3 regions of the Lentzea sp. DG1S-22 genome follow, and region 1 is predicted to be linked to each of the others. Evidence: riboswitches for the same ligand, from Rfam matches in the RefSeq annotation. Region 1 holds a riboswitch; each other region holds the start of a gene.
What was found. Region 1 has a riboswitch for cobalamin ahead of V1227_RS14310 (CbtB domain-containing protein). Riboswitches for the same ligand answer to the same signal wherever they lie in the genome.
Positions count from the first base shown of each region.

Region 2: it holds a riboswitch for cobalamin, as region 1 does, so the genes downstream of both, V1227_RS35840 (putative cobaltochelatase) here and V1227_RS14310 (CbtB domain-containing protein) in region 1, are expected to answer to the same signal.
Region 3: it holds a riboswitch for cobalamin, as region 1 does, so the genes downstream of both, V1227_RS04170 (hypothetical protein) here and V1227_RS14310 (CbtB domain-containing protein) in region 1, are expected to answer to the same signal.

Region 1 is NZ_CP143276.1:3,267,414-3,277,073, reverse strand. Features, by position in the region: gene V1227_RS14330 (amidase) at 82-1,503, opposite strand; gene V1227_RS14325 (TetR/AcrR family transcriptional regulator) at 1,556-2,098, shown strand; partial or broken gene V1227_RS14320 (transposase) at 2,134-2,726, shown strand; gene V1227_RS14315 (CbtA family protein) at 2,746-3,492, opposite strand; gene V1227_RS14310 (CbtB domain-containing protein) at 3,509-3,697, opposite strand; cobalamin riboswitch at 3,731-3,905, opposite strand; gene V1227_RS14305 ((2Fe-2S)-binding protein) at 3,954-4,604, opposite strand; gene V1227_RS14300 (phosphoribosyl-ATP diphosphatase) at 4,713-4,976, shown strand; gene hisG (ATP phosphoribosyltransferase) at 4,990-5,850, shown strand; gene V1227_RS14290 (antibiotic biosynthesis monooxygenase family protein) at 5,847-6,158, shown strand; gene V1227_RS14285 (phosphoribosyltransferase) at 6,092-6,733, opposite strand; gene V1227_RS14280 (thioesterase family protein) at 6,950-7,723, opposite strand; gene V1227_RS14275 (RecB family exonuclease) at 7,720-8,565, opposite strand; gene V1227_RS14270 (site-2 protease family protein) at 8,662-9,660, shown strand, end outside.
Region 2 is NZ_CP143276.1:7,531,631-7,541,290, forward strand. Features, by position in the region: gene V1227_RS35800 (serine protease) at 1-413, shown strand, start outside; gene V1227_RS35805 (GNAT family N-acetyltransferase) at 427-885, shown strand; gene V1227_RS35810 (8-amino-7-oxononanoate synthase) at 839-2,038, opposite strand; gene V1227_RS35815 (hypothetical protein) at 2,076-3,137, shown strand; gene V1227_RS35820 (quinone oxidoreductase family protein) at 3,121-3,957, opposite strand; gene V1227_RS35825 (helix-turn-helix domain-containing protein) at 4,037-4,543, shown strand; gene V1227_RS35830 (threonine aldolase family protein) at 4,551-5,513, shown strand; gene V1227_RS35835 (hypothetical protein) at 5,711-6,121, shown strand; cobalamin riboswitch at 6,234-6,382, shown strand; gene V1227_RS35840 (putative cobaltochelatase) at 6,419-8,323, shown strand; gene cobO (cob(I)yrinic acid a,c-diamide adenosyltransferase) at 8,334-8,948, shown strand; gene V1227_RS35850 (cobyrinate a,c-diamide synthase) at 8,945-9,660, shown strand, end outside.
Region 3 is NZ_CP143276.1:908,557-918,216, reverse strand. Features, by position in the region: gene V1227_RS04215 (winged helix-turn-helix transcriptional regulator) at 163-636, opposite strand; gene V1227_RS04210 (nitroreductase family protein) at 723-1,421, shown strand; gene V1227_RS04205 (SDR family oxidoreductase) at 1,462-2,280, shown strand; gene V1227_RS04200 (helix-turn-helix transcriptional regulator) at 2,343-2,912, opposite strand; gene V1227_RS04195 (helix-turn-helix transcriptional regulator) at 2,849-3,289, opposite strand; gene V1227_RS04190 (alpha/beta fold hydrolase) at 3,352-4,308, shown strand; gene V1227_RS04185 (AAA family ATPase) at 4,339-5,244, opposite strand; gene V1227_RS04180 (GH12 family glycosyl hydrolase domain-containing protein) at 5,559-6,308, shown strand; gene V1227_RS04175 (serine/threonine-protein kinase) at 6,429-7,565, shown strand; cobalamin riboswitch at 7,596-7,738, shown strand; gene V1227_RS04170 (hypothetical protein) at 7,832-8,164, shown strand; gene V1227_RS04165 (GNAT family N-acetyltransferase) at 8,196-8,765, shown strand; gene V1227_RS04160 (hypothetical protein) at 9,038-9,286, shown strand; gene V1227_RS04155 (MFS transporter) at 9,302-9,660, opposite strand, start outside.

The sequences.
Region 1 (9,660 bases):
CCACGATCCATGCCCGCAGACTGATCGTGACTCGCCGCGCGGCCGGGTGGTTACCGGCGTGCATCGCCGAGCAGCTCGGTATCACGGGCGTGGGTCGAGCGGGGTGAACACACCGAGGCGGCTCTCGACCGCCTCGGCCGCGGCCAGGCACAGGTCCTCCCGGAACGCGCGCCCGATGACCTGCACGCCGGACGGCAGCCCGTCGCTGACGCCGGTCGGCACGGCGACGGCGGGAACACCGACGAAGCTGGTCACCGCGCACAGGCGCAGGGCGCGGGCGACCCGTTCGCGTCCCGCTTCGTCGCGCGACTCCAGGCCCGGCTCGACGGGCGGCTCGGTGAACACAGGTCCGAGCAGCAGCGGGTGCTCGTCGAGGAACTCCGCCCAGGAACGGCGGATGCCGAGCCACGTCCCCATGAGCTTCGTGAACCCCGCGGCGTCCACCGGCGGGGTCTTGTCCATGGCCATTTGGATGTAGCGGTCCCCGCCCTCGCCGAGCAGCGTTCGCACCACCGGCCAGGTCGGCGCGAACTCGGTCACGGTCATCCGGCCGTACGCCTCCAGCGCGTCGGCCAGCTGCGGCACGTCCGCCACCTCCCGCACGTCGTACCCGGCGTCGCGCAGGGCGTCGGCCGCCGCGGCGATAGCGCGAACGACGTCCGGGTGGACGCCCTGACCTCCGGGATCGGTGACGACGGCGACCTTGACCGGTCCGCGCAGCGGCTCGCCGTACAGGGGAACCGGCACGGCACGGGGATCGCGCGGGTCGGTCCCGGCCAGTGCCTCGCAGGCCAGCCGCAGGTCGGCGACCGTGCGCGCCAGCGGACCGTCGGTGACGAACAGCTGCGAGGCCGGTCCCGGGTCGTCCGCGCCGAGGACACGGTGGTCGGAGGGGAACCGTCCGGTGGTCGGCTTCAGCGCTGCCACCCCGCAGAACGCGGCCGGGATGCGGACCGAACCGCCGGAGTCGTTGCCGAGACCGAGCGCCGCCATGCCGGTGGCGACGGCGACCCCGTCTCCGCCGCTGGTACCACCGGGGGTGCGGCTGGGATCCCACGGGTTGACGGTGTCGCCGAACAGCTCGCTGCGGGTGTGCATGCCGGCCAGCACCAGGGTTGGCATGTTGCTGTGGCCGATCGGGATCGCGCCGGCCGCGCGGAGCCGGGCGACCGGGGGCGCGTCGGCCGCCGCCACCAAGTCGCGGAACCGCGGCAACCCGAGCGTGGTCGGCACCCCTTCCACGGCGGTGGACTCCTTGACCGTGAACGGCACTCCGGCAAGCGGCCCGAGCGCCTGCCCCGCCGCTCGCTGCCGGTCCGTGAGCTCCGCGGCCTCGCGCGCACGCTCGGCCATCAGCTGCGTGACAGCGTTGACCCGCGGGTTGACCTCGGCGATGCGGTCGAGGTGGCTCTCGACGAGCTCGGCGGCGGAGATCTCGCCGCTCCGGACCGCTTCCGCCTGGGCTGCGGCCGTCTTCGCCCACAAGGCGTCCTGCCTGATCATCACGTTCTCCATCCGGTAAGATCGATACAACCGTATCGGAAAAGAGGAGAGCATGCCCAAGCAGGTGGACTACGACAGCCGGCGCCGCCAGATCGCCGAAGCCGTCTGCCGCCTCGCCGACGAACACGGGCCCGAGGGGGTGAGCATGCGTGACGTCGCCGCTCGCGCCGAGGTCTCGCTCGGTGCCGTTCAGCGCTGTTTCCGCACCAAGGAGGAGATGCTGCTGTTCGCCGTCGAGCACGTCGGCGAGCGCGTGCGAGCACGTCTGACCGCGGACTCCTCCCTGGGGCAGGCGATCGACGAGATCGCGCTGCTGCGTGACGAACACCGGGCCGAGGCGCGGATCTGGCTGGCGTTCGTCGCCCAAGCCGCCATCAAGGAGCCACTCGCCCGTCCCCTCAGGAACAGCTACGCGGCATTGCACGACCTGCTCGTCCGCCTGGCCACCGGCAGCGGCCTGGCCGATCCGCCTGCCGCGGCTCGCGCGCTGCTGGCCATCGCGGACGGCCTCACCGCCCACGTGGTCATCGGTCACCTCACCGCGCAGGAAGCGGCGGAGGTCCTGAACACGCACGTGGCCGGGCTGTGGAAATAGGATCTGCGGTGTGCAGCGGCCACGCCGGGACATCAGACACCGACCTGTGGACCGACGCGACCTGGATCGTGGACTCCGCCCGGGTCGGATGCGGCCGCTCCTGCGAGACCACCAGACGTTCCGAACTGGCCAGCTGGCCGGCTACTGCTCGTCGCATTCACGGTTCTCCTGGGGCCTGCGCCTGGTCTGCATCCCGGCCGGCCTGCCGATCATCTGGGCGCTCGCGAACCCGAGGATCGACGAACGCCAGGTGCTGATGGCGGTCCTGGACCATGATCCGTCCGTGCTGGCCGACCGACCCGGTCTACTGGTCATCGCGGACAAGGGCTACGTCTCCCGGGAGCTCGACACGTTCCTGGTCGAACGCGGGGTCCGGCTACTGCGCCCCAACTACCGCAACCGCACCCCACGCCCGGCCGAACACCTGCTCAAACCCGTCCGCCAGCTCATCGAATCGGTCAACCACACCCTCAAAGGCCAGCTCGACCTCGAGCTGCACGGCGGCCGCACCATCGACGGCGTCACCGCCCACATCGCCCAACGCATCCTCGCCCTGACCACCGCGATCTGGCACAACCGCGCCACCGGTCAGCCCATTACCCGATCCCTGATCGCCTACGACCACTGATCAGTCAGGACTTACCCGTCTAGCGGTGTGGCGCCGCGGCGGGGGTCTTCGCCCGGCGCGTGGCCGGGTCGACCAGCAGGCCGAACACCACGCCGATGCCGACGTAGAGCGTGGCGAGCTGGGCGAGCGAGCTGAGGCGGAACTGCCACAGCACGGCAACCGGCACGTCCGCGGGGATCGTGTCCGGTGACGCGGGGAACGCGAGCAGCACCACCGCGACGGCCGCGGTGACCGCGAGCAGCACGGCGGTCGTGCGGACCGGCTGCGACTGCTCGCGCAGCCGGCCGGCCAGCAGGCTCGCGCCCCACACGATCAGCAGGCCCGCGACCACCACACCGAGGTAGAGCGCGGTGCGGTGGTTCACCGTCTCCGGGTCGCCCACGGCGGGCGGGTTGGCCGGGTACTTGAGCCACGGCAGCAGCGCCACGGCGCCGAACACCGCGGCGCCGAACGTGAAGCTGCGCGTGAACGGCGTGCCGGCGGCGAACCAGCGCTTCGACAGCGCGTAGGCCGTGGCGAACACCAGGCCCACCGCGACGCCGACGATCACCACGCCGAGCATGCCGCCCACGACCTGCGTGCCGCGACTGACCAGCTCCTCACCGCCGTGGGAGTGGCCGTCACCGGAGGGTTCCCGCGCCGCCTCGACCGCGAGCGCGGCGCGGATCGGGATCTCGGTGACCAGGAGCTGCACGAGCGCGGAGGCGACGCCGGCGACGGCGCCGGCCGCGACCCCGCGCAGCGCAAGGGACCTGTACGTCGTCATCTGCTTGATCAGCGGATCAGTGGCACGGGACGCCGAGGGCGTGGCGGCCGTCGTGGAAGAACTCGTGCAGCAGCTCCGAGCTCGCGCCGAGCGCGAGGCCGTTCTCCTGCAGGACCAGGTAGGTGACGACCAGGCCGAGCAGTGAGACGGCGAAGGCCCACTTGGGCACGCGGACGGCGGACAGGCTTGCTGCGGGGCTCGTCATGACGGGCTCCTCCATACCTCGTGGAAGGTCAACTCTCCTTGCGGCGCCGCAGCCGGTCTCCTGACTCCCGGATCAACGCTGCCCCCGCGTCTTCCCAGCCCCTCGCGGGACCAGTGACGTGCTCGGCGGGGATCGCTTCCCGGTCACAGTGGCGAGGACCGCGCCGGATTCACACCGGCTTCCCGTCACTGCGGCGCGTGCACCGTAAGTTCACCGGCCCGTCAGGCACAACCGGCCATAAGAGTTGTTGCGTCCCTCACTTCACGAGCGGACAGTCGCCGCACTTCCCACCTGCGGCGACGCGGTAGTAGAGGCAGCAGCTCCTGCGCACGAACCCGACTTCGCCGGGAAAGCTCAGGAATTTCCCGGCCTGTTCGAAAGGCGGGGCGCTCATGAGCAGTTCGCCCCGTTCTTCCGCTTCCTCCGCCGTGAGCATCCGTGCGCGCACAACCATTTTCAGCGCACCCGCGATGTTCGACATCGCGTTGCCCCACAACAACCCTCGCGCCACCGGTGTGACCGACTGAATCGCCTCGACCACGGGTTCCAGCGCCTCGGCGGCGGGCGGGCCGAGCCGCGGCTCGTCGATGCGGACGCTCAGGCCGTTGACCGGGTGGTGCTGCCACCACAGGTTCTCCGGCCGGACGTCGATCGGGAGGTTCGCGGCCGTGAGCGGGCTGAGCAGCCGAGCGGTGTAGCTGAGGAAGAACAGGCTCGCCGCGACGCGGGGTTCTTCCGCCCGGTACCGGACAGCGATGGCGTCGATGGTGTTCTTCAGCGCCGGGCCGTCCAGGAGCGCCGTTCCCGGCGACCAGGAGTCGTCCGGACGACCCACGTCGAGCGCGAAGAACGGGTTGATCCCGCGCACCCGGCGCAGCGCTGCGAGGACCTCCGCGAATTCCGACACGGGAATTCACGCTACCGGGTGTTCATGCAGGACAGATCACGTCCACGGCCTGGGACAGACGCGACCGCGGTGCGGACCGGGGTCCGGGGGATGGGAGGATGTGGAGCCGTGAAGACCTTCGATTCCCTGTTCGCAGAGCTGACCGGACGAGCCGCCACCAAGCCGGAGGGATCCGGCACCGTCGCAGCGCTCGAGGCCGGCGTCCATGCGCAGGGCAAGAAGGTCCTGGAGGAGGCGGGCGAGGTCTGGATCGCCGCCGAGTACGAGTCCGACGAGAAGCTCGCCGAAGAGATCTCGCAGCTGCTGTACCGCCTCCAGGTGCTGATGCTGGGCCGCGGCCTGACCCTCGAAGACGTCTACAAGTACCTCTGACGGAGACCCCCACATGCTGCGCGTAGCAGTCCCGAACAAGGGTGCGCTCGCCGAACGCGCCTCCGCCATGCTCACCGAGGCCGGCTACCGGCAGCGGCACGAGCCGCGCGACCTGACCGTGCTCGACCCCAACAACGAGGTCGAGTTCTTCTTCCTGCGCCCCAAGGACATCGCGATCTACGTGGCGTCCGGTGACCTGGACCTCGGCATCACCGGCCGCGACCTGGCCGCCGACTCGGGCGCCGACGACAACGGCTCCTCCGTCGAGGAGCTGCTGGCGCTGGGCTTCGGTGCCTCGACGTTCCGCTACGCGGGCCCTCGCGGCACCGACTGGAAGGTCTCCGACCTCGAGGGCAAGCGCCTCGCCACCGCCTACCCGAGGCTCGTGGGCCGCGACCTCGAGGCCCGCGGCATCACCGCGCAGGTCATCCGCCTCGACGGCGCCGTCGAGATCTCGATCCAGCTCGGCGTGGCCGACCTGATCGCCGACGTGGTGGGCTCCGGCCGCACGCTGCGCCAGCACGACCTGGTGCCGTTCGGCGAGCCGATCTGCGAGTCCGAGGCGGTCCTGATCCACCGCAACGGCACGGAGCTGACCGCCGCCAAGAAGCAGCTGACGGCCCGCCTGCAGGGCGTCGTGTTCGCGCAGCAGTACCTGATGCTCGACTACGACTGCCCGCGCTCGCTCCTCGACGACGCCATCGCCCTCACCCCGGGCCTGGAGTCGCCGACGGTCGCCCCTCTCGCGAACCCGGAGTGGGCCGCCGTGCGCGCGATGGTGTCGCGCAAGGAGGCGAACAAGGTGATGGACGAGCTGGCCGCCATCGGCGCCAAGGCCGTGCTGGCCTCGGACATCAGGTTCTGCCGCCTGTGATCACGGAGCACGCCCTGCTGGACGTGCTGCCGGGTTCCGAGGCCGAGTTCGAGTGGGCGTTCGGCGAGGCGCGGGAGCTGATCTCCGCCTCGCCGGGCTTCCGCGGCCTGGAACTGCTGCGGTGCCTGGAGGCGCCGTCGCGCTACCTGCTGCTCGTGCGCTGGAACACGTTGGAGGACCACACGGTCGGCTTCCGGCAGGGGCCCTCCTACGAGCGGTGGTCTTCGTTGCTGCACCGCTTCTACTCGCCGTTCCCGGTGGTGTCCCACTTCGAGAGCGCCCTGAGCACCTCGTCGTCCGTGGTCTGATCGAAGTTCTCGTACCAGCTGCTGACGGCCCGGAAGTGCCTCGGGACGAGGACGGCGACGGTTCTCGTCGTGAAGCTCCGCAGCGACTCCCCGGCCGCGACGGGAACGGCCAGGGTGGTGCTGCGCGGGCGGTGGTGCGCGATCCACCCGAGCGCCGCCTTGGCCGTGACGCCGGTGGCCAGGCCGTCGTCCACGACGATGACGTCGCGATCCCTGATGACCAGCGGCTTCGTGCCCCGGTAGAGGGCGGTGCGCCTCCGGGCTTCCGCGCGTTCCTCGTCGCAGATCCCGCCCAGCTGCTCCTCGGTGAGGTTCAGGGCCCGGAGCACTGCTCTGTCGTAGATCGGTTCGCTGTCGGCCGTCACCGCGCCCACGCCGTACTCGGGGTGACCGGGAGCGCCGATCTTCCTCGCCACGACCACGTCGAGTTCGGCGTGCAGGTGCTCGGCCACCTCCTTGGCGACCGGGACGCCGCCTCTGGGCAGGCCGAGGACCAGCGGGTCGTGCCACGAGCGGTCCGCGAGTCGCGCTGCCAGGGCGCGGCCCGCTTCCTGCCGGTTCGCGAACCTCTTCACAGTCCCGTTGACGCTACGCCCCTCCGAGGCCGGTCGGACAGGTCGATGACATCGGTGGTCGTGGAGCCCGAGCCCGCGCGGGTGGCGACGAGGGCGAACCGGAACAGCATCGAGGCACGTCCCGGTGCCGGCCGCAGTGCGCGGAACCTGACCCAGCTGTGTCGACCGCGGGTCTTCGTGGCGGCGGTGGGGCTGCGATTCCTGTCGTGGCCTGTGTCAGCCTTCGCGGACGAACAGCGCCTGCGCCGTCGTCCCCACCGGCCCCTCCACGTCGTGCACCACGCTGGTCGCGAGCCCGACCCCGTCCTGCCCGATGGTGGTCCGCGCGTCCAGGCCGATCCACTCGCCGACAGGCGAGCGGTGCAGGTGCACCGTCAGGTCGGTGTTGATGGCGTACCACTTGCGGATGTCCAGACGGGACGAGACGCCGCTGGCCGAGTCCACCACGGAGAACAGGCGCTCCAGCGGAGACGGCTCCGAGCCCTCGACGACGGCCACGCGTGGGCGGGCCCACACCTGCGCGTCGCCCGGCGTGAAGATGCCGCCGGACAGGGAAAGCCACTCGACGGCGGCCAGGTAGCCGCCGGACCAGTGGTCCGGGATCTCCATCGGCACGGCCGACGTGGGCGGCGCGAGCGGCGGCGGTGCGCCGGCGGCGACGGCGGTGGTGTCCGCGCCGACGATGCGCCACGCGCGCGCCGTCAGCACCGCGCGGCCCTCGAAGGACAGCGAAGCCGCCAGCAGCTCCACCGAGCGGCCCGGGCGTTCGACCGAGGTGGCGACCGTCAGGTCGGCGACCGGGACGGGGCCGAGCACCTCGAACGTCACGCGGGCCAGGGCGGACGACGGGGTGCCCAGGCCTTGCAGGGCGCGGACCAGCAGGGCCGAGGGCGGGCCGAGGTGCTGGCTGTCCGGGCCCCACGGGCCCACCGTGTGCTGCGTGGAGCGGAACGTGCCGTCGCCCAGCGGCTCGTAGAAGGCGGCCATCAGTCGCGGTCCCGGAGGGCCTCGGCGTCGTCGGGCTCCGGCCAGCCGGGGTAGGGCGGCGGGGTGCCGTCGAAGGCCGGGCAGAACGCCTTGTGGTCGCAGTAGTCGCACAGGCGGCTGGGGTTGGGGCGGAAGTCACCGGTCGGGGCGGCGCGCATGATGGCCTGCCAGATCGCCTCGAGGGTGCGTTCGAAGCGGGCCAGTTCCGACTCGTCCGGCGTGTAGGCGAGGGCCTGGCGGTCGGCGAGGTACATCAGGCGCAGCTGGCGGGGGACGACGCCGCGCAGCTTCCACAGCACGAGGGCGTAGAACTTCATCTGGAACAACGCCTTCGCCTCGCCGATCTCGCGGGGCGCGGCACCCGTCTTGTAGTCGACGACGCGGATCTCCCCCGTCGGGGCCACGTCCACGCGGTCGATGTAGCCGCGCAGCAGCACGCCGGAGGACAGCTCGGACTCCACGAGCAGCTCGCGGGACTCCGGTTCGAGGCGCCGGGGGTCCTCCAGGCCGAAGTAGCCGTCGAGCAGCTTCGTGGCCGACGCGAGCCACTCCGCTTCCTCGGCGCCGCCCGGCTCCTCGAACAGCGTGGCGAACTCCGGGCGTTCGCCCTTCACGCGCTCCCACGCCGGGGCGATCATCGCCCGCGCGCGGTCCGGCACGCGGTCGGCGGCGGGCAGGGCGAACAGGTCTTCCAGCACCGCGTGTACCACCGTGCCGCGCACCTGAGCCTTCGTCGGCCTCTCCGGCAGCCGGTCGACCGCGCGGAACCGGTAGAGCAGCGGGCACTGCTTGAAGTCCCCTGCCCGGGAAGGCGAGAGCGCGGGCCTGCGCAACGTGGTGCTCATGCTTCGCACCCTAGGACAGGGGTCTGACAATCCCGTTCCCGCCACCTGGCCGCGCACCAGACCGCGAGATCACACCGGTGGCTCTACAGTGCTCCCGTGGCCGCGCGGACCAGCGAACGAGAGGGCGGCCTGCTGCTGTTCCGGGTGGCGGGCATCCCGGTGCTCCTCGCGCCGTCGTGGTGGATCGGCTCGGCGATCATCGTCGCCTTCTACGCCCCGCTGGTCGACGACATCGCCCCCGGCACACCGGCGGGGACCGGCCTGCTCGTCGCCGCGCTCTTCGCCGTGTTCCTCGGTCTGAGCGTCCTCGCGCACGAGCTCGGCCACTGCGTCGCCGCCCTGCGGCTCGGCCTGCCGGTGCGAAGACTGCGCCTGTACCTGCTCGGCGGGCTGTCCGAGATCATGCGCACCCCCGGCAGACCCAGCCACGAGGGGCTGGTCGCCGGCGCGGGACCGGCGGTGTCGGTGGCGCTGGCGGTGGTCTTCGGCGTCGGCGGCTTCGCGATGACGCCCGGTGGCGTGCTGTGGCTGCTCGTGGTGCAGGTCGCCGGGGCGAACCTGGTGGTCGCCATCTTCAACCTCCTGCCCGGCCTGCCGCTGGACGGCGGGCGGATCGTCCGGGCGGGAGTGTGGGCCGCCACAGGTGAACGCGCGGCGGGCACCCGTGTCGCCGTGTTCGGTGGTTTCGCCGTGGCCGTCGCACTGGTGGCGTGGGCGCTCTACGGAGTCACGGCGGGCGCGGAAGACCGATGGCTGCGCTTCGGTGTGTGCGTGCTCACGGCGTGGGTCGTCGTCGCGGGCGCGAGAAGTGAGCTGGCCAGCGAACGGCGCCGTACCTGGCCCGTCGGCGTGACCCTCGAGGACCTGATCCTCCCCGTGCTCCAGCTCCCCGCCGAGAGCCCCGTCGCGGACGCGCTGAGCACCTCGGCCGGCCGGGGCGTGGTGCTGGTGCGCGCGGACGGCGTCGCGGCGGGGCTGCTCGACGCCGTGGCGGCCGAGAAGCTCGCCGCGGCAAGCCCTTTCGCCCCCGCGGAGCAAGCCGCCGAGCCGATCAGGCCGGAGACGGTGCTGCTCGCCGACGAGCCAGGCGAGGAG
Region 2 (9,660 bases), 4.2 Mb from region 1:
GGCGCCACCCCGACTACCGCGAGGTCACCATGGGCGACGACGTGGCGGTGCTGACGCTCGCCCGCACCGTGCCGTACCGGACGATCGCGCTCGGCGAGGGCGGGGACGACGGCGTCGTGCTGGGCTGGGGCCGCACGTCCGAGAACTCCGCGCCCGCGATGTCGCTGCGCAAGGTGACGGTGCCGGTGCTGTCCGACCAGGAGTGCCTGCTCAAGGAACCGGACTACCGGCAGGGCGCGATGCTGTGCGCCGGGCGGGGTGGCCGTGACGCGTGCACCGGCGACTCGGGCGGACCGCTCGTGGTGCGCGGCAGGCTCGCGGGCGTCGTGTCGTTCGGCCGCGGCTGTGCCCGTCCAGACGAGCCCGGGGTCTACACCCGGCTGGCTCACTACCGGCAGGCGCTGGGCTTCTGATATCCAAGGTGCGGTGCGAACCACACAGTTTCCGGCCACCCTGCGCCGCCAGTGGGGACTCGACCTGAGCCCCGCCCAGCTCTACGCGATCCTGCGGCTGCGCCAGGACGTCTTCGTCGTCGAGCAGAGCTGCGTCTACGCCGACGTGGACGGGCGTGACCTCGACCAGGGCACACGGCACTTCTGGCTGGAAGCCGAGGGGTCGCACGACCCGCTCGCGTACCTCAGGCTCCTGGAGGAGCCCGACGGCACGTTCCGCATCGGACGCGTCGCCACCGCGCGCATGGCCCGCGGCCGCGGCTACAGCCGCCGCCTCATGCAGGCCGCGCTCGTGGACGTGGGCACCACGCCGTGCGTGCTCGACGCGCAGACGTACGTCGCGGACTTCTACGCGTCGTTCGGGTTCGTCGCCGAGGGCGCCGAGTTCATGGACGACGGGATCCCACACCTGCGGATGCGGCGCTCTCCCTGATCACGCGCACCGCGCGCTCGATCTCGGCCTCGGTCAGGTCGGCGCGCGCGGTGAGCCGCAGCCTGCTGACACCGTCCGGCACCGACGGCGGCCGGAAGCAGCCGACGACCACGCCGCTCGCGCGGCAGTTCTCGGCCCACTGGAACGCCTGCTCCGGGCTCGGCGCCCGCACGCTCACGACGGCGGCGGTCGGTGTGCTGGCCTGGAAACCGGCCTCCTTCAGGCGGTTGCTCAGGTCGTGCGCCACGGTCAGCGCCCGCTCGGGGCGGTCCGGCTCCTCGCGCAGGATCTTGATCGCGGTGAGGGCCGCCGCCGCGCTGCTGGGCGCGAGACCGGTGTCGAAGATGAACGTCCGCGCGGTGTCGATCAGGTGCCTGATCACCCGGCTCGGGCCGAGCACGGCACCGCCCATCGCGCCGAGCGACTTGCTCAGCGTCAGCGTGGTGACCACGTCCGGCGCCTTGATGATCCCCGCCTCGGCGACCGCGCCGCGGCCGCCCGGTCCGACGACACCCAGGCCGTGCGCGTCGTCGACGACCAGCGCCGCCCCGGTCGCGCGGCAGGCCTCGTGCAGCTCGTTCAGCGGGGCGATGTCGCCGTCGACGCTGAACACCGAGTCCGTGACGACGATCGCGCGCCGCTTGCCGCGCGTCTCGAGCGCGTGCCGGACCTTGCCCACGTCGCAGTGGTCCGCGACGACGACGTCGGCCTTCGACAGGCGCGTGCCGTCGATGAGCGACGCGTGGATGTGCTGGTCCGCCACGATCGCCGTGCCGGGACCGGACAGCGCCGTGACCGCGCCGAGGTTCGCCATGTAGCCGCTGCTGAACACCAGCGCCGACTGCGCGCCGCAGAAGTTCGCGAGCTCGTACTCCAGCTCGTTGTGCAGCTCCGTCGAACCGGTCACGAGACGCGAGCCCGTCGAGCCCGCACCCCACTTCAGCGTGGCGGCGGCCGCGGCACCCGCGACGCGCTTGTCCCTGGCGAGGCCGAGGTAGTCGTTGCTCGCGAGGTCGAGGTCCGTCGAGTCCGCCGTGCGCGGCCTCACGCGCCGGGTCAGACCCGCCTTGGACCGCGCCTCGGAGCGGACGTCGATCCAGTCGAACGTCGACTCACCGCCACTGGACACTGCCTCGGTTGTGCTCACGGTCACCGCCTGAGTCTCCCATCCGCCGACTAGCGTGCCGCTCGTGGACCTGTTCACCTTCACGCGCGCCGAACTCACCTCACCGGTGCAGTTCGCCGGCGGCCGCTGGGTGGTGTCCGCGTACGACGACGTGCGTGCCGTGCTGGCCGACCCGGTCACGTTCCTGCCCGACAACGCGCTGACCGCCGTCACCCCGGTCGCACCCGCCGCGCTGCGGTCCCTGGTGAGGGCCCGCTTCTCGCTGCCGCCGACGCTCGCGAACAACAGCTCCGCGTCCCACACCCGCCTGCGCAAGCTGGTGGCGTCGTTCTTCTCGCCGGCCCGCGTCGCCGCTGCGGAGCCTCGCATCCGATCCCTGGTTTGGGAACGGCTGGGTGGCACGGATCTCGTGCGCGACCTCGCGTGGGACCTGCCCGCGATCGTGCTGATGGACCTCCTGGGTTGTCCGAATGTTGACATTCCGACGTTGAAGCGGTGGAGCTCCGGCTCGCTGGAGTTCTTCTGGGGCGACATCACCCGCGAACGGCAGCTGGAACTGGTCGACGACGTCGGCGACTTCCACCAGTGGCTGGTCAAGCGCTACCACGCGCGCGACGGCGAGCTGTTCTGCGCGCTGGCCGACGCCGGGGTGTCCGCCGAGGACTCCGCGGGCCTCTGCTACTTCCTGCTGATCGCGGGTCAGGAGACGACGACCCAGCTGCTGTCCACGGCGTTGCGCCGGGCTCTGCTGGACCGCGAGCTGTGGGCGCGGCTGCCGTTGCCCGGTGTCGCGGAGGAGTTCGTCGAGGACGTGCTGCGCACCGAGACACCCGTGGTGACGTGGCGGCGGCTGACCGCGCGGGAGGTGGTGCTGTCCGGGGTGCGCTTGCCCGCCGGTGCCGAGCTCGTGTTGTTGTTGCGCGGCAAGGAGACCGATCCGCGGCACCTGGCCTTCGGCTACGGCAGGCACTTCTGCCTCGGCGCCGGGCTGGCCCGGCTGGAGGCCGCGGTGACGCTGCGGACGGTGGCCGAGCACGAGCCCACGCTGCACCTCACCGGGCCTGGCCCGGACTGGCTGAACCTGCTGTCGTTCCGCGCGCCGCGGTCGGTCACGGTCGCGCGATGAGCTTGCCCCTCGTGGTGCGGGCTTCGAGCGCCCGGTGCGCCTCGGCGATCTCGTCGAGCCGGTAGACGTCGCCGAGCACGGGTTCGAGCCCGAGTCCGAGGACCTCCTCCGGCGTCGTGTTCCGCGGCAGGCCCATCACCGCGACGCCCTTGCGGAAGATGTCGCTCGCCGTCACGTCCAGCGGTTCGCCGCTCGCGTACCCGAAGACGACCATCCGGCCCACACCGTCCCTGAGCAGCTCGAACGCGCGCCTGCCGACCTCGCCGCCGATCGACTCGAAGACGACGTCCACCGGGTCGAGGCCGTCCCAGTCGTAGCCGATGCCGCCCTTGCTGGACGCTTCGAGCACGGTGGCGCCCGCGCGGCGGGCGAGCTGCACGAGCAGGGTGCCGACACCGCCGGACGCCGCCTCGACCAGCACCCGGTCGCCCGGCTGGATCCGCGCGGCCTTCGCCGCCGCGACCGCCGTGGTGCCCTGCAGCAGCAGCGCCAGCGCCTGGTGGTCGCTCACGCCGTCCGGCACGTCGACCGGGTTCTCGACGACGGCCTTCGTGGCGTACGCGCCGTCCCTCGGCACGCCCATGACCCGGCGGCCCTGCCGTGTCGTGCCCACGACCTCCGACCCGAGCGTGGCGGGCAGCGACGGCCCCGGGTACCAGGGGAAGAGCTCCCGGCCCCTGCCGCGGCGGATCACGGTCTCGCCGTAGTTGAGCCCGATCGCGGTGACGTCCACGAGCGTGTCGCCGACCGGGTCCGGCACCTCCTCGACCCGCAACACCTCGGGCCCGCCGAACTCGTGGAACCGCACTGCCTTCATCATCTTCCTCCCCAATAAGCGGACCGTTGGTCCGGTTGTTACTATACGGACCGTCAGTCCGCTTGTGTCAAGGGAGAACCCGTTGGAACGCGCCGACGCCGCCCGCAACCGCGCCGCGATCCTGGCCGCCGCCACCCGGCTGATCGGGGAACGCGGCATCGACGCCGTGTCCGTGGACGACGTCGCTGTCGCGGCAGGCGTCGGCAAGGGCACCGTGTTCCGCCGGTTCGGCGACAAGGCGGGCCTGGTCAGCGCCGTGGTCGACGAGACGGCGGCGTCGTGGATCAGGACCGCGTCGCTGGAGTGCCGCACCGCGGGGGAGTTCGCCGGCACGCTGTTCGACCACGTGCTGGCGTCGTTGCCGCTGGTCATCGCCGTGGAACGGACGACGGTCCGCAGCTGCGAGGGCAACTTCCGCGTCACCGTGGAACGCCTGGCCCGGCTGGTCGGCTCGACGTTCAAGGCGCACACCGTGCTGGCCGTCCTGCGCGGCGAGCACATCGAGTTCCTGCTGAACCAGGGCATGACCGCCGACGAGATCCGTGCGGGCGTCATCTCTCTCGCGGACACTCTCGCGGCTGAGGTTTGATGCTGGGGTGCTGAACCGCCAACTCTCCGGGATCCGCAAGAAGACGCTGCTGGAACGGCTCGGCCCCGTGCCGGACGTCGACCCCGACCGGTACGGCGACGGCGGCCCGGTGGAGACGCTGGAGAAGCGGGTCGCGGAGCTGCTGGGCACCGAGGCGGCGCTGTTCGTGCCCACCGGCACCATGGCGCAGCAGATCGCGCTGCGCTGCTGGGCCGACCGCACCCACAACCCGATCGTGGCGATGCACCCGCGGGCGCACCCCTTGAACCACGAGGACGACGCGCTGACCGTGCTGTCCGGCCTGCGCCCGGTCGAGGTGCGCGACTCCGAGGTGGGCTCCTGCCCGGAGCCGTACGGGACGCTGCTGCTGGAGGTGCCGGACCGCGAGGCCGGGTTCGTCCTGCCGACCTGGGACGAGCTGACCTCGCTCGTGGACCTGGCACGGGAACGCGACGCCGTCGTGCACCTCGACGGCGCGCGGCTGTGGGAGAGCACGTACGGCCTCGGCAAGCCGCTGCCCGAGATCGCGGGCCTGTTCGACTCGGTCTACGTGTCGTTCTACAAGTCGCTCGAAGGCGTCTCGGGCGCGGCGCTCGCCGGTTCGCAGGACTTCGTCGACCAGGCACGCGTCTGGCGGCACCGGTACGGCGGCATGCTGTTCCAGCAGTGGCCCGCAGCCCTGTCGGCGTTGCACGGCCTCGACACCGTGCTGCCCCGGCTGGGCCTGTACGTCGAGCACGCCAAGGTCGTGGCCGCCGCCTTGGACCTGCCCGAACCGCACACCCACCAGTTCGCGCTGCACCTGCCGGGCGACCCGGCGCGGCTGACCGAGGTGAGCGGGCCGTTCCTCGGCGGGTTCTGGCGGGACGGGACGCTCGCCAAGACGGAGATCACGGTGGCGGAGCCCGCGCTGGAGTGGACCGCCGACGAGGTCCGGGAGGCCTGGGCGGAGTTCCGGAGCCTGATCTAGGGCGACGTCGCCTGCCATCGCCCGATCGTGTCGCCGAGCCTTCTGCCACGATCAGATCTCGGCGTGATCAGGAGGCAGTTCGACATAACCGCCCACGTGTTCGTGGACGAGACCGAGGAGAGGGCTTCCTGGTCACCGCGGCGGCGTTGCTCACGGGTGATCCGGTCTCCGCCCGCCGGACCGTGCGCGGTCCGGTCATGGCCAACCAGCGGAGGATCCACTTCCACAAGGAATCGGATCAGCGCAGGAAGCAGATCCTCGACGTGGTGGTGGAGATCGCGCCGGAGGTCACGATCCACGACGGATCGGCGCACGTGCGCAGGCGCCAACGGGATGCATGCCTCGTCCGGCTGGTCTGCGACCTCGCGGTGTCCGGCGCCGGAATGCCGGTGCTCGAACAGGACGATTCCGTCCTCGAAGCCGACAAGAAGCTCCTCTACCGCTGTGTTCGAGATCTCGGGTGTCACGAGACGCTCGTCTACCGGCACCACCGCGCCCACGAGGAACCGCTGCTCGCGTTGCCGGACGCGATCGCCTGGTGCTGGCACCGGGGTGGTCAGTGGAAGAAGCGGGTGCAGCCTTTGGTCGCCGCCGTGGAAGTCGTCTGAAAACCGCGAAACCCGGCCCACCCACCGTCCGGAAGGCTGCCGGGTCCACTTCGCAGCGCTAGTGCGACTGCGCGGACCAACGATACCGCACTTCTGACGCGACGTCGCTCACCTGGCTGTTGGACACGGCGGTGCGAAATGCGACGATGCCGGGGCTGTGAGGGGAGTGCGAGGAAGCCGGTGCGAATCCGGCGCCGTCCCGCGACTGTGACCGGCCCGGCAGGTCGGGAGTCAGGAACTCGTCCCCCTCTTCACCTGACCGCGGGCGTGGACACCCGAGGAAGGACTTCACCGAGCATGTTCCCCTTTTCGGCTGTCGTCGGACATGACGACCTCCGGCTGGCCCTGCTGCTCAACGCCGTTCACCCCGGCATCGGCGGCGTTCTCGTCCGAGGCGAGAAGGGGACCGCGAAGTCGACGATCGTGCGTGCCCTCGCCGCACTCCTGCCCGAGCTGGAGGTGTCGGCGCACTGCCGCTTCGGGTGCGTGCCCGGCAGCGCGGACTGCCCCGACGCGCCGCACGAGGGCGTGGAGCGGCGGCGCGCGAAGCTCGTCGAGCTGCCCGTGGGCGCCACCGAGGACCGGCTGGTCGGCTCCCTCGACCTCGAGAAAGCGCTGACCGAGGGCGTGCGGGCGTTCCAGCCCGGGTTGCTGGCGGCGGCGCACCGGGGCGTGCTCTACGTCGACGAGGTCAACCTGCTGCACGACCACCTGGTCGACCTGCTGCTCGACGCCGCCGCGATGGGACGCGCGCACGTCGAGCGCGAGGGCGTGTCGATCTCGCACCCGTCGCAGTTCCTGCTGGTCGGCACCATGAACCCCGAGGAGGGCGAGCTGCGGCCGCAGCTGCTCGACCGGTTCGGGCTGACGGTGGCGGTGAAGGCGGCGCGGGACGTCGGCGTGCGCACCGAGGTCATCCGGCGCCGGCTCTCCTACGAGGCGGACCCGGTGGGGTTCGCGCGGAAGTGGGAGGACGAGGACACCCTGCTCCGGCAGCGGATCGCCGACGCGCGGCACAGGCTGCCCGCGGTGTCCCTCCCGGACGGTGAGCTGCGCCGGATCGCCGCCGTCTGCGCGGCTTTCGAGGTCGACGGCATGCGCGCGGACCTCGTGGTCGCCCGTGCCGCCACGGCCCACGCGGCGTGGCGGGGTGCCGATCAGGTCGAGGAGCAGGACGTCGAGACCGCGGTCCGGCTCGCGCTGCCGCACCGGCGCCGCCGCGACCCGTTCGACGAGCCCGGCATCGAGGAGCAGCAGCTCGAGGACGCCATGCGGCAGGCGGCCGAGCACGCGGAGGACCCCGGGGAGGGACCGGACGACGACGGGCCGGGTGGTGGCGAGCTGCCCGAACCGCAGGAGGGCCCGAAGGGCGGCGGGAACGCGCCCGGTGACCGTCCGGCACCGGAGCCCGCGCCCGCGTTCAAGGCACGGCTGCTGGAGGTGCCCGGAGTCGGGGAAGGCACGCCCGGCAAGCGTTCCAGGGCACGCGCCCGCACGGGCCGGGTCGTGCGTTCGTCCACAGTGGACGGAAGTGGGCTGCACCTGGTCGACACGCTCACGAACGCGGCGCCGCACCAGCGGGCCCGCGGCCGCAGCGGACCGGGACTGCTGCTGACGGGCGCCGACCTCCGCAAGGCGGTCAGGGAGGGCAAGGAGTCGAACCTCGTCCTGTTCGTCGTCGACGCCTCCGGCTCGATGGCGGCGCAGAAGCGGATGTCGGCGGTCAGCGGCGCGGTGATCTCGTTGCTGCGCGACGCCTACCAGCGCCGGGACAAGGTCGGCGTGGTCACGTTCCGCGGCAGCCAGGCCGAGGTCGCGCTGCCCCCGACGACCTCCGTGGACGCGGCGGCGACGCGGCTCAGGAAGATGCGCACCGGAGGACGGACCCCGCTCGCGGACGGTCTGCTGAAGGCCCACCGGGTGCTGGAGGTCGAACGGCTGAGGGATCCGCGCAAGCGCCCGCTCGTGGTGCTGCTGACCGACGGGCGCGCCACGTCGTCCGGGCTCGGCGGTGACCCGGCCGCGGACGCGCTCAAGGCCGCCGGACTGCTGGAGCAGACCGCTGTCGTCGTCGTGGACTGCGAACAGGGGCACGTCCGCCTCGGGCTCGCCCAGAAGATCGCCGAGGCGCTGCAGGGCACCTGCGTGAGGCTCGAACAGCTGTCCGCCGACCACCTCGCCGGCGTCGTCCGGGCCGCATAAGGAGATCCCGATGCCTCAAGGACAACCCACCGAGGTGCCGAAGGACGGCCTGACCACCCGTCAGCGCCGCAACCGGCCGTTGCTCATGCTCCACACCGGCGAGATGAAGGGGAAGTCGACGTCGGCGTTCGGCCTCGCGCTGCGCGGCTGGAACCAGGGCTGGGACATCGGCGTGTTCCAGTTCGTGAAGTCGGCCAAGTGGAAGGTCGGCGAGGAGTCCGCGTTCAAGGCGCTCGGCCGGCTGCACGACGAGACCGGCGAGGGCGGCGCCGTCGAGTGGCACAAGATGGGCGAGGGCTGGTCCTGGACCCGCAAGCAGGGCACCGAGGACGACCACGCCACCGCCGCGCGGGAGGGCTGGGCGGAGATCGCCCGTCGCATCCGGTCCGAACGCCACGGCCTCTACGTGCTCGACGAGTTCACGTACCCGCTGCACTGGGGCTGGATCGACGTCGACGAGGTGGTCGACGTGCTGACGACCAGGCCCGGTCACCAGCACGTCGTCATCACCGGCAGGTACGCGCCCCAGGCCCTCGTCGACGCCGCCGACCTCGTGGTGGAGATGACCAAGGTCAAGCACCCGATGGACGCCGGGCAGAAGGGCCAGCGGGGGATCGAGTGGTGAACAGGCTGGTCGTCGCCGCCCCGGCGTCCGGCAGCGGCAAGACCACCGTCGCCACCGGTCTGATGGCCGCGCTGCGCCTGGCCGGGTCCCGGGTCGCGCCGTTCAAGGTGGGGCCCGACTACATCGACCCCGGCTACCACGCGCTGGCGACGCGGCGGCCCGGCCGCAACCTCGACCCGGTGATGGTCGGCGAGCACCGGATCCCCGGCCTGTTCGCGCACGGTGCCAAGGGCTGCGACATCGCCGTCGTCGAGGGCGTGATGGGCCTCTTCGACGGCCGCGTCGACACCGCGGGCATCGGCTCGACCGCGCACGTCGCCAAGCTGATCAACGCGCCGGTGCTGTTCGTCGTGGACGCCCGCGGGCAGAGCCGGTCGCTGGCCGCGCTGCTGCACGGGTTCCGCGGCTACGACCCGACGGTCCGGCTCGGCGGCGTCATCCTCAACCAGGTCGGCTCGGAACGGCACGAGCAGGTGCTCAGGTCGGCGTGCGACGAGGTCGGCCTCGACGTGCTCGGCGTGCTGCCCCGCGACCCGCGGTTCTCCCTGCCCTCACGGCACCTGGGCCTCGTGACGGCCGCGGAGCACGGGCCGGAGGCCGTCGCCGCGGTCGACGCGATCGCCGCCGCCGTCGCGAAGCACGTCGACCTCGACGCGGTGCGCAGGCTCGCGTCGTCGGTGCCCTCGATGGCCGTCGCCGCGTGGGAGCCCCA
Region 3 (9,660 bases), 2.4 Mb from region 1:
CGGTGCACCCAGTGGATCGCCGTGCGCGTCGGCGAGCTTGTCGCGCCTTGGAACCTGAGACCCCCGCGTGCAGCACGGCGGAAGTGAGCCGCGCCGTTTCCTGTTGCGCGAGGAAACGGGCAACGCCTTCCTCCAGTCGTCGCCACCGCGACCGCAGGAGGACTAGTTCCGCGCACCCGCCTCCACGTACGGCAGAAGACCGGGTCCGGGCTCGGGCTGGACGTCGTGCGCCGTCATCAGCTCTCCACAGCAGTCGCACGCCAGCGCGACCCGTGCCTCGCCGGTGCACTCGCGGTGCCGGTAGCGCACCGGCGGACCGTCCGGTGCCATGTGGGCGTCGCCCCAGTCCTTGATCGCCATCAGGACCGGGTAGAGGCCGTGCCCCTTGCGGGTGAGCCGGTACTCGACGTGGTCCCGGTCGTCGGCCTGCCTCCGCACCAGGATCTCGTGGTCCACCAGCCTGCCGAGCCGGTCCTGCAGGCGGCTGCGCGGGATCCCGAGGTTGCTCTGGAACGCGTTGAACCGCCGCACCCCCGCGAACGCCTCCTTCAGGACCAGCAGCGTCCACCGGTCTCCCAGCACCACCAGCGGGCGGGTGATCGAGCAGGGCAGGTCGGCGAGCTGTTCGTACCGCATGCGCGGAAGCCTACCGAAGGTGGTCTCTTTTCGAGACTGGTTCGTGCTAGCGTCGGGCCCGGACCGAGACCGCGTTGGAGGTTCCCGTGAGCACGGCCACCGTCACGTCCCCAGACCTGCACGAGGCGCTGAACCGCCTGCTCGCCGAGCGGTGGACCTGCCGGCAGTTCCTGCCCGAGCAGGTCCCGAGGGACACCATCGAGCAGATGCTCACCCTCGCTCAGCGCACCCCGTCGTGGTGCAACACCCAGCCGTGGCAGGTGATCGTCACCGAAGGCGCCGCGACGGACAGGTTGCGCACCCGGCTGCTCGACCACCTGCGGACCAATCCCGGCCAGCCGGACTTCCCCTTCCCCGCGCAGTACACGGGCGCCTACCAGGAACGCCGGCGCGAGTGCGGCAAGCAGCTCTACACGAGCCTCGGCATCGAACGCGGCGATCACGAGGGCGCCGCACGGCAGATGCTGCGCAACTTCGAGTTCTTCGGCGCACCGCACGTCGCGATCATCACCACCGAAGCCGACCTCGGCGTCTACGGAGCGATCGACTGCGGGCTCTACCTCAACTCGTTCCTGCTCGCCGCCCAGAGCCTCGGTCTCGGCGCGGCACCCCAGGCCGCGCTCGCGGGGTACTCCGGCTTCCTGCGCGAGCACTTCGGGCTCCCGGACTCCCGCCGCGTCGTCGTCGGGGTCTCGTTCGGCCACCCCGACACGACGCACCCGGCCAACGGCTTCCGCACCAGCCGCGCGGACACCGCGGGTGCCGTCACGTGGCACTCCGCCTGATGCCTCCCGCGGTGGCGCGGAAGAACGCGATACTCCTGCCATGACAGCGAAAGCGGGCGCGGTCGTGACCGGAGCGGGACGCGGCGTGGGCAAGCTGGTCGCGCGGATGCTGGTCGAACGCGGCTACACGGTGCTGGTGACCGACGTCGACGAAGCCACGGCGACCGCGACGGCCACCGAGCTCGGCGCGATCGCACGCGTGCTCGACGTGCGTGACGACGAGGCAGTGGCGGCGGCGCGCGACGAGATCGTCGCCCGCGCCGGCCGGCTCGACGTCTGGGTCAACAACGCGGGCGTCCTCGTGACCGGACCCGCGTGGGAGCAGGACGCCGCCACCCGGCGGCTGATGGTCGAGGTCAACGCCCTCGGGACCATCAACGGGACGGTCGCCGCGATCGAGGCCATGCGCGGTCGCGGTGGCGGCCACGTCGTGAACGTCGTGTCCCTCGCGGGCATCACGGCCGTCGTGGGCGAGGCGGTCTACGCCGCCTCCAAGCACGCGGCCATCGGCTTCAGCCTCAGCACCCTCGCCGACCTCCGGCAGGCGGGCGTGCGGGACGTCGCCATCTCGTGCGTCTGCCCGGACGGCATCTGGACCCCGATGCTGTACGACAAGCTCGACGATCCGGCGGCGGCGCTGTCGTTCTCCGGCACGCTGCTGCGGCCCGCCGACATCGCCGCCGCCGTCGCCAAGGTGCTCGACAGACCGAAACCGGTCACCACCGTGCCGCGGTGGCGCGGAGCACTGGCCCGGCTCGCCGACACCTTCCCGCGCTTCGGCCTGCGCGCGATCCCGGTGATGGTCGCGCAGGGCCGCCGGACGCAACGCAAGCTCGCGGCGCGCGGCCTGCGGGACTGAGCCGCGCGCTGTCACCTCACCCTCATGACCGTGATGGGCGAACTCGGCGATCTGCCGCTGTCTCAGGCGTATCTGCCCACGAGTGCGCTGCCGATCGAGGCCAGGCGGTCCCGCACACCGGCGGGACCGGTCACCTCGACCCAGTCGACCAGCGCGGCCAGCTCGCCGGCGAGAAGGTGCTCGTCGTGGCCGCGGACCACGACCTCGATGCGGCCGTCCGCCGCGGCACCGCCCACCTCGAGACGGCCGCCGAACGCGATCCGGAGCACGCCGAGCTCACCGGGCGTGCACAGCGCCCGGGCCTCGAGGGGCGTTCGCCCGCGGTCCACCTCGTCCGCGATGGCGCGCCAGCTCTCGGCCAGGTCGAAGCCCTCGGGCCGGTGCACGGGCTCGCCGGTCGGGTCCACCGACGACACGCGGTCGACCCGGAAGGTCCGGCGGCCGGCCTCGGTGTGGGACACGAGGTACCACGACGGGCCTTTGGCGACGACGCCCAGCGGGTGGACGGTCCTCCCGGTCTCGGCGCCCTCGCGGTCGACGTAGCCGAGCCGCACCTGGACGCCGCGGATCACCGCGTCCTGCAGCTGGTCGAGGAAGGGGGCGGCCGGTGCCCGTCCGGACCCGACCCCCACCGCCGCGGGTCCACGACCACCGACGCCGCCGCTGCCTCGGCCTGCTCCCGGAAGGGCTCCGGCAGGGCGTGGACGAGCTTGCGCAGAGCGGCTTTCACGGCCGGTGTCGCGGCCGCGGCCGGGCCGGCGACCAGGAACAGGGCGCGCGCCTCGCTCGCGGTCAACCCGGACAGGTCGGTGCGGGCGCCCCCCACGAGACGCCAGCCGCCACCCCGGCCCCGCAGCGAGTACACCGGCACCCCGGCCGTGGCCAGGGCGTCGAGGTCGCGGCGGGCGGTGCGCTCGGAGACCTCCAGTTCGCGGGCGACCTCCGCCGCCGTCACCTGCCCGCGTCGTTGCAGCAGGAGGAGGACTGCCAGGAGCCGATCAGTGCGCACGTCACAAGGTTCCCGGGGAAAGCGGTCACGGGGTGACCGCTTTCGGTCAGCATGATCGCGCCATGACACCACCGGCGAACTCCACCGCCTTCCCCGAGCCCACCCTCGTCGCGGTCAACGGCGTGCGGCTCGAAGTCTTCGAGGCAGGGCGGCACAACGCGGGAAAGCCCGTCGTGCTCTGCCACGGCTGGCCCGAACACGCCTTCTCCTGGCGCCACCAGCTGCCCGCCCTCGTCGAGGCGGGCTACCACGTCATCGTCCCGAACCAGCGGGGCTACGGGAACTCGTCCCGCCCGGCCGACGTGGCGGACTACGACCTCGAACACCTCACGGGCGACCTCGTCGGACTGCTCGACCACTACGGCTACTCCGACGCCACCTTCATCGGCCACGACTGGGGTGCGTTCGTCGTCTGGGGACTGGCCCTGCTGCACCCGCACCGGGTCGGCAAGCTGGTCAACCTGAGCCTGCCCTACCAGGAGCGCGGCGACCGCCCCTGGATCGAGTCGATGGAAGCCGCGCTCGGCGGCGACTTCTACTTCGTCCACTTCGCCCGGCAGCCCGGCGTCGCGGACGCCGTGCTCGACGCGAACACGTCCCGCTTCCTGCGCAACCTCTACCGGAAGAACGTGCCCCCCGGTGAACCCGGGCCGGGCATGGTGATGATCGCCCTCGCCACCGCCGAAACGCCGCTCGGCGACCCCCTGCTGAGCGACGACGAGCTGGCCGTCTACGTCTCCGCGTTCGAGGCGACGGGGTTCACGGGCAGCATCAACTGGTACCGGAACCTCGACCGCAACTGGCACCTGCTGGCGGACGCGGACCCGGTCCTGCGGCAGCCCGCGCTGGTGGTCCACGGCGACCGCGACCCGGTGGCCAGGTCGGAGAGGCTGGCGGAGTTCGTGCCCCGCGCGGAGGTGATCAGCCTCGACGCCGGTCACTGGATCCAGCAGGAACGGCCGGAAGAGCTGAACCGGGCGGTCTTGAAGTGGCTGGAGCAGCAGGAAGCCGCCCTGTAGCACCCGTCACCGCCGTGGCGCGCAAGCCGGTCAGGCGGTGATGTGCCGCAGGACCGCGGCCAGGGCGAGCTCGTGCGGCTGCACGGTGTCCACGGTGAGCGCCTCCCCGTGCCAGGAGGGAAAGCTCGCGAGCCGCTGCCGCACGTCGGACCAGTCGCCCGAGTCGTGCCAGCCGGGGATTCCGCGGCTGCGGCCTTCGAGCCTCGCACGGTGGACCCGCGGGTCGGAGCACCGGCACTCGACCACGCGGAACTCCGCACCGGCCCGGCTGGCCAGGCTGCGCCAGCGCTCCCTGGTCGCGACCAGTTCGGTGGGGTGGTCCAGGATGGCGGACTGTCCGGCGAGGAGCTGCCGCAGGGCGAGCGTGGTGAGCACTTCCTCGGCCATCGCCAGCGGGTCCTCGAAATGGCGCCCTCCGAACGGGGTCAGCGCGCCGAGCAGCCAGTCGGTGGCGAAGACCGGGATCCCCAGCTCGGCGCCCGCGGCGTCGGCCAGGGTGCTCTTCCCGCTGCCGGGCAGCCCGGAGAACACGACCAGCCGGGCACCCGTGGCGGCGGAGGGCAGGTCGTGGTCGGTGAAATCGGCCGGCAACCCCGGCGTCAGACCGGCCGGCACCAGCCCTTCGACCCACGTGGTGGCGATCCGATGCGGCCGTGCGGTCTCGACGACGCAGGTGACGACGTCGACGGTGCCGTCGTGGCGGAGGATCCGCGCCCGCGCGGTGGTCTCGCCGACGTCGAGACCGACCACGACGACCGGCGCGTAGTGGGCAGCGCGGCCACGGGTGACCTCGACGTACCGCTCGGGCGTGACCGCGGCGGTGAACGCAGCCGCGAACACGTCGGACGCGTCCGCTCCCCAGCCGGGTGTGCCGTCCAGGCCGTCGAGGATCCACTCCAGTCTCGCCAGGGCAGGACTGGCCGCGAAACGGTGCACTGGTTCCCCCGGGCGACGTGGTCGAGTCGAGTCGATCGAGCCTAGCGAGCCCACACGGGCACAGGCCGGAAGTTCACCCACGACTGAAAAGACCGTTGCCGAGATCCGGGAACGGCACGAATCCAGAAAGCAGCCCCGCCGAATGGCACCGTCGATTCGACCTGTCGTTCGACACCCGGAGATAGCCGCGAAACCACGTGCTGCCAGGGATTTCTCCACCACTCGACCATTCACGCACTCATTCGACGAATTCGCCCGCTCATTGACACGCCGGTACATTGGGAGCGCTCCCATAATCTCCTGTAGGAGTCATCATGCGAAGGACCATCCGTGCCGTCGCTGCCGCCGGCCTCCTCGTCGCGAGCACGTTGATCGCGACGACGGGTCCGGCCCAGGCCGATGTGACCATCTGCGACCAGTACGGCTCGACCACCATCCAGGGCCGTTACGTGGTCCAGAACAACCGGTGGGGCACCTCGGCGCAGCAGTGCATCAACGCCACGTCGTCCGGTTTCCAGATCACCACCCAGCAGGGCTCCGCCCCGACCAACGGGGCGCCGGTGTCGTACCCGTCGGTGTTCCTCGGCTGCCACTACACCAACTGCTCCCCCGGCTCGACCCTGCCGATGCAGGTCAGCCGGATCCGCAGCGCCACGTCGTCGATCAACTACCGGTACGCGGGCGGCACCTACAACGCCTCGTACGACATCTGGCTCGACCCCACGCCGAAGACCAACGGCGTGAACCAGATGGAGATCATGATCTGGTTCCACCGCCAGGGCTCGATCCAGCCCATCGGCAGCGCGGTCGGCACCACCACGATCGGCGGGCGCACCTGGCAGGTGTGGCGCGGCAGCAACGGCTCCAACAACGTCATCTCCTACGTCGCGCCGTCGGCGATCACCTCGTGGTCGTTCAACGTGCTCGACTTCATCAACGACGTGCGCGCCCGTGGTGCGATCACCAGCTCCTGGTACCTGACCAGCATCCAGGCCGGGTTCGAGCCGTGGAACGGCGGTGTCGGCCTGGCGGTCGACAACTTCTCGGCCTCGGTCAGCGGCTGAGCCGGGGCACCCACCAGCCGCCGGGCGGTCGTCGTCGGCGACCGCCCGGCGGAATCGGGTGGTTGGGATTCCCGGGAGGAGGGAACACACGGGGCGACCGACCGCCGGAGAAGGGTTGCGATGACCTCGTCCGCTCACGACCGCAGGCTCGCCGACCGCTACGAGATCGCCGAGCTGCTGGGCACCGGCGGCGTGGCCGAGGTCCGCCGCGCCCGGGACACCAGGCTCCACCGCGACGTCGCGGTCAAGCTCTTCCGGGCCGGGTCCGAGCTCTCGCAGGAGCGCCGGTTCGCCAACGAGGTCAAGACCCTCGCCGCGTTGTCCCACCCCGGCCTGGTCCGGGTGCACGACGCGGGCACCGCCGACGGCGCCCCGTTCGTCGTCCTGCAGCTCATCGACGGTCCCACTCTGCGCGAACGCCTCGCCGACGGGCCGCTCGCTGTGGACGACGTGCGGCACCTCGGCGCCCAGCTGGCCAATGCGCTCGCGTACGTCCACGCACGAGATGTCGTCCACCGCGACATCAAGCCGTCCAACATCCTCCTCGACCGGCACGGCAACGCCCACCTGGCCGACTTCGGCCTCGCCAGGCTGATCGGCTCGACGCGGCTCACCAGGACCGACCAGGTGGTCGGCACCGCCGCCTACCTCGCCCCGGAACAGGTGCGCGGAGACGAGTTCGGCCAGCCGGTCGACATCTACGCGCTCGGCCTGGTGCTGCTGGAATGCCTCACCGGCCACCGCGAGTACGAGGGCAGCGAGATCGAGGCCGCGGTGGCGCGGCTGCACCGGCAACCCTTCATCCCCGAAGGCCTCCCTCCCGACTTCGAACGCCTGCTGATGCTGATGACGTCCCTGTCCCCACGCCGCCGCCCCAGCGCCGCGGAGTGCGCGCGGGTGCTGCGCGATCCGGACCGGCCGATCACCCACGTCCTGCCTCCCGCGCGACCACGTCGCACGACACGTGTGCTCGCCGCGTCGGCCGCGGCGACCGTGATGGCCGCGGCGGGCGTCGCCTTCGCGGTCCTCTCACCGTCACCTCCCGGCGAGTCCGCACCCGCCCAGACCACCACCGCACCTCCTCCGACGTCCACGACCGCCGCCCCGGCACCGGCCACTGCCTCACCCCGGACGCAGACGCCGGCCCCGGTCCTGGTCGCCGAGGTGAGCCCGCACCGCGAGGAGCCCGCCAAGAAGCCGGCGCACGACAAGCCCGTGCCGCCCGCCAAGGGCAAGGGCCACCCCGGCAAGGGCTGAACGTCGTCCGGGACGCGGTGTTCCTCCCCACATCGGATCTCCGCCCGGGACGTGAGAGCCTGGGGACGTTCAGCGCGGCGTGGGGGAAGTCCGGTGGGAATCCGGCGCTGTCCCGCAACGGTGTGCCTCCTCGCGAGGCGAGCCCGATCACCCGTTCCGCGCGGTGTCACCAACTCCTGTCGTGGATGTGCGGGAAGGGTTCCGATGCACGCGTCCGGCGCTCGCCGCTGTCCTCGCTCCAGCGCACAAGCGGGTGGAACAACGTCATGACGTCACGGATCACCGTCTGCCGCGGCTGCTGTTGCGGCACCGCGCGCAAGCACCCCGAGGTCGACCACGACCGCCAGTTGGAGCTGTTGCGCGAACGGCTCCCGTCCGTGCGCGTGGCCGACTGCCTCGACGCCTGCGAGGTGTCGAACGTGGTCGTGGTCCAGCCCAGCCCGGCCGCGCGCGCCGCGGGAGCGAAACCCGTGTGGGTGGGATCGGTCCTGGACGACGACGCGGTGCACGGCGTCGCCGACTGGGTCGACGCGGGCGGTCCCGGTGCCGCCGCGCCGCCGCCCCTGGTAGCCGAGCGGATCGTCGCCACACCGAGGTGAGCTCCGGCGGACGAGCCGCCGCACGGGTGTCGTGACAGAAGCCCGGCAGGCCGCCATCCTGGTCGCCGTGGGCTACCAGGTGCGGTTCGCGGACCCGGAGGCGTTGCTGGGCCTGCGATCGGAGGTGTTCCGGTTGTACCGCTCGGGTTTCGCGGGGCCGCCCTACTCGGAGACCGAGGAGGAGATCGCCCGCTTCACGGACGGGCGGTTCGACCGGAGCATGGCCACACCGGGCGCTCACGGGTTCGTGGCGTGGCGCGGTGAGACCGTCGCCGGGCTGGTCTACGGCTGGCCCGCTCGCGGGGAAGTGCCCGGAGATCGCGGCTACGCCCTGGTGCACAGCTGCGTCGCGCCCCACCTGCACCACCTGCTCCGGCCGCCGGCGTTCGAGGTCGTGGAGCTCGTGGTGGACCCGGCCCACCGGCGGCGCGGGCTGGGCCGGCTGCTGCTGGATCGCATCGTCGAAGGGCACGCCACGGCCTGGCTCGGCACCCACCCCGACGCACCCGCGCGGCGGCTCTACGAGTCGGCCGGCTGGACCGTGATCGGCCAGTGCGAGGACGGCCGTCAGCAGATGCTCATCATGTCGCTGTCCCGCTGACGCGGACGGAGATCGCCGTTGTGGCCCGGGAACGGCCTCCCGGCCCTACTGTGACGACGCACGAGACTGGTGCCGCTGCAGTGGGCCTCGCTCGTCGTGATCTCCATCGATGCCGTCGTCATCCTGTCCGGGTTCGTGACCGGCAGCCCGCTGCTGCCGCGGTCGGCGAACGTCGTGCTGACCGTGATCTCCTTGGCGCTGGTGCTGGCGGCGGCGCTGCTGACCGCGGGTACAACTTCGAGAACCCGACGCTGTCCGCGTGGTCGGTCGTGGTGGCGGCGATCGCCTTGCTGGGCGGGGCCTTCCTCTTCGCCTACGCGCTGCTGACCGACACCACCGCCGGGACCTTCGAGCAGCGCGAGGGCAAGTACGTGGAGTCCAAGGGCGGTGCCGTCGTCCGCGAACTCACCGAGGACCGGTACGAGTCGGTGATGGCCGCGAACCAGCGCGGGTGGGCGGGCCTCGCGGTCGCCTTCGCCGGGGGCACCTTCCTCTACGCCGGGATCCGCCACCGCAACTGACCGAGGACCGGTGAGTTAACGCGGCACGCTCGCGGTGGACAGCGCGGCCGCCAGCACCCCGATCAGCCCGAGCACGACGAACACCGCCGGGAAGCCGCCCAGTGCCGCCGCGAGTGCGCTGCCCGCCCACGGCGCGACGGCCGCGGTGAGCATGACCGGTGCCGTCAGCAGGCCGTTGAGCTGTCCGTAGTGGACGGCGCCCCACCGGTCGGTGATCGCGGTCGCCTGCACCAGGGTGAAGATCCCGCGCGTGACGCCGGCGAGCACCGAGCCCGCGATCAGCAGGAGCGCGGGTCCGGGAACGAGCCCCAGCAGGATCGTCACCGCCGCGCTGACGAGGAGCACCGCCAGGGTGCGGGTGCACACCGACGTCC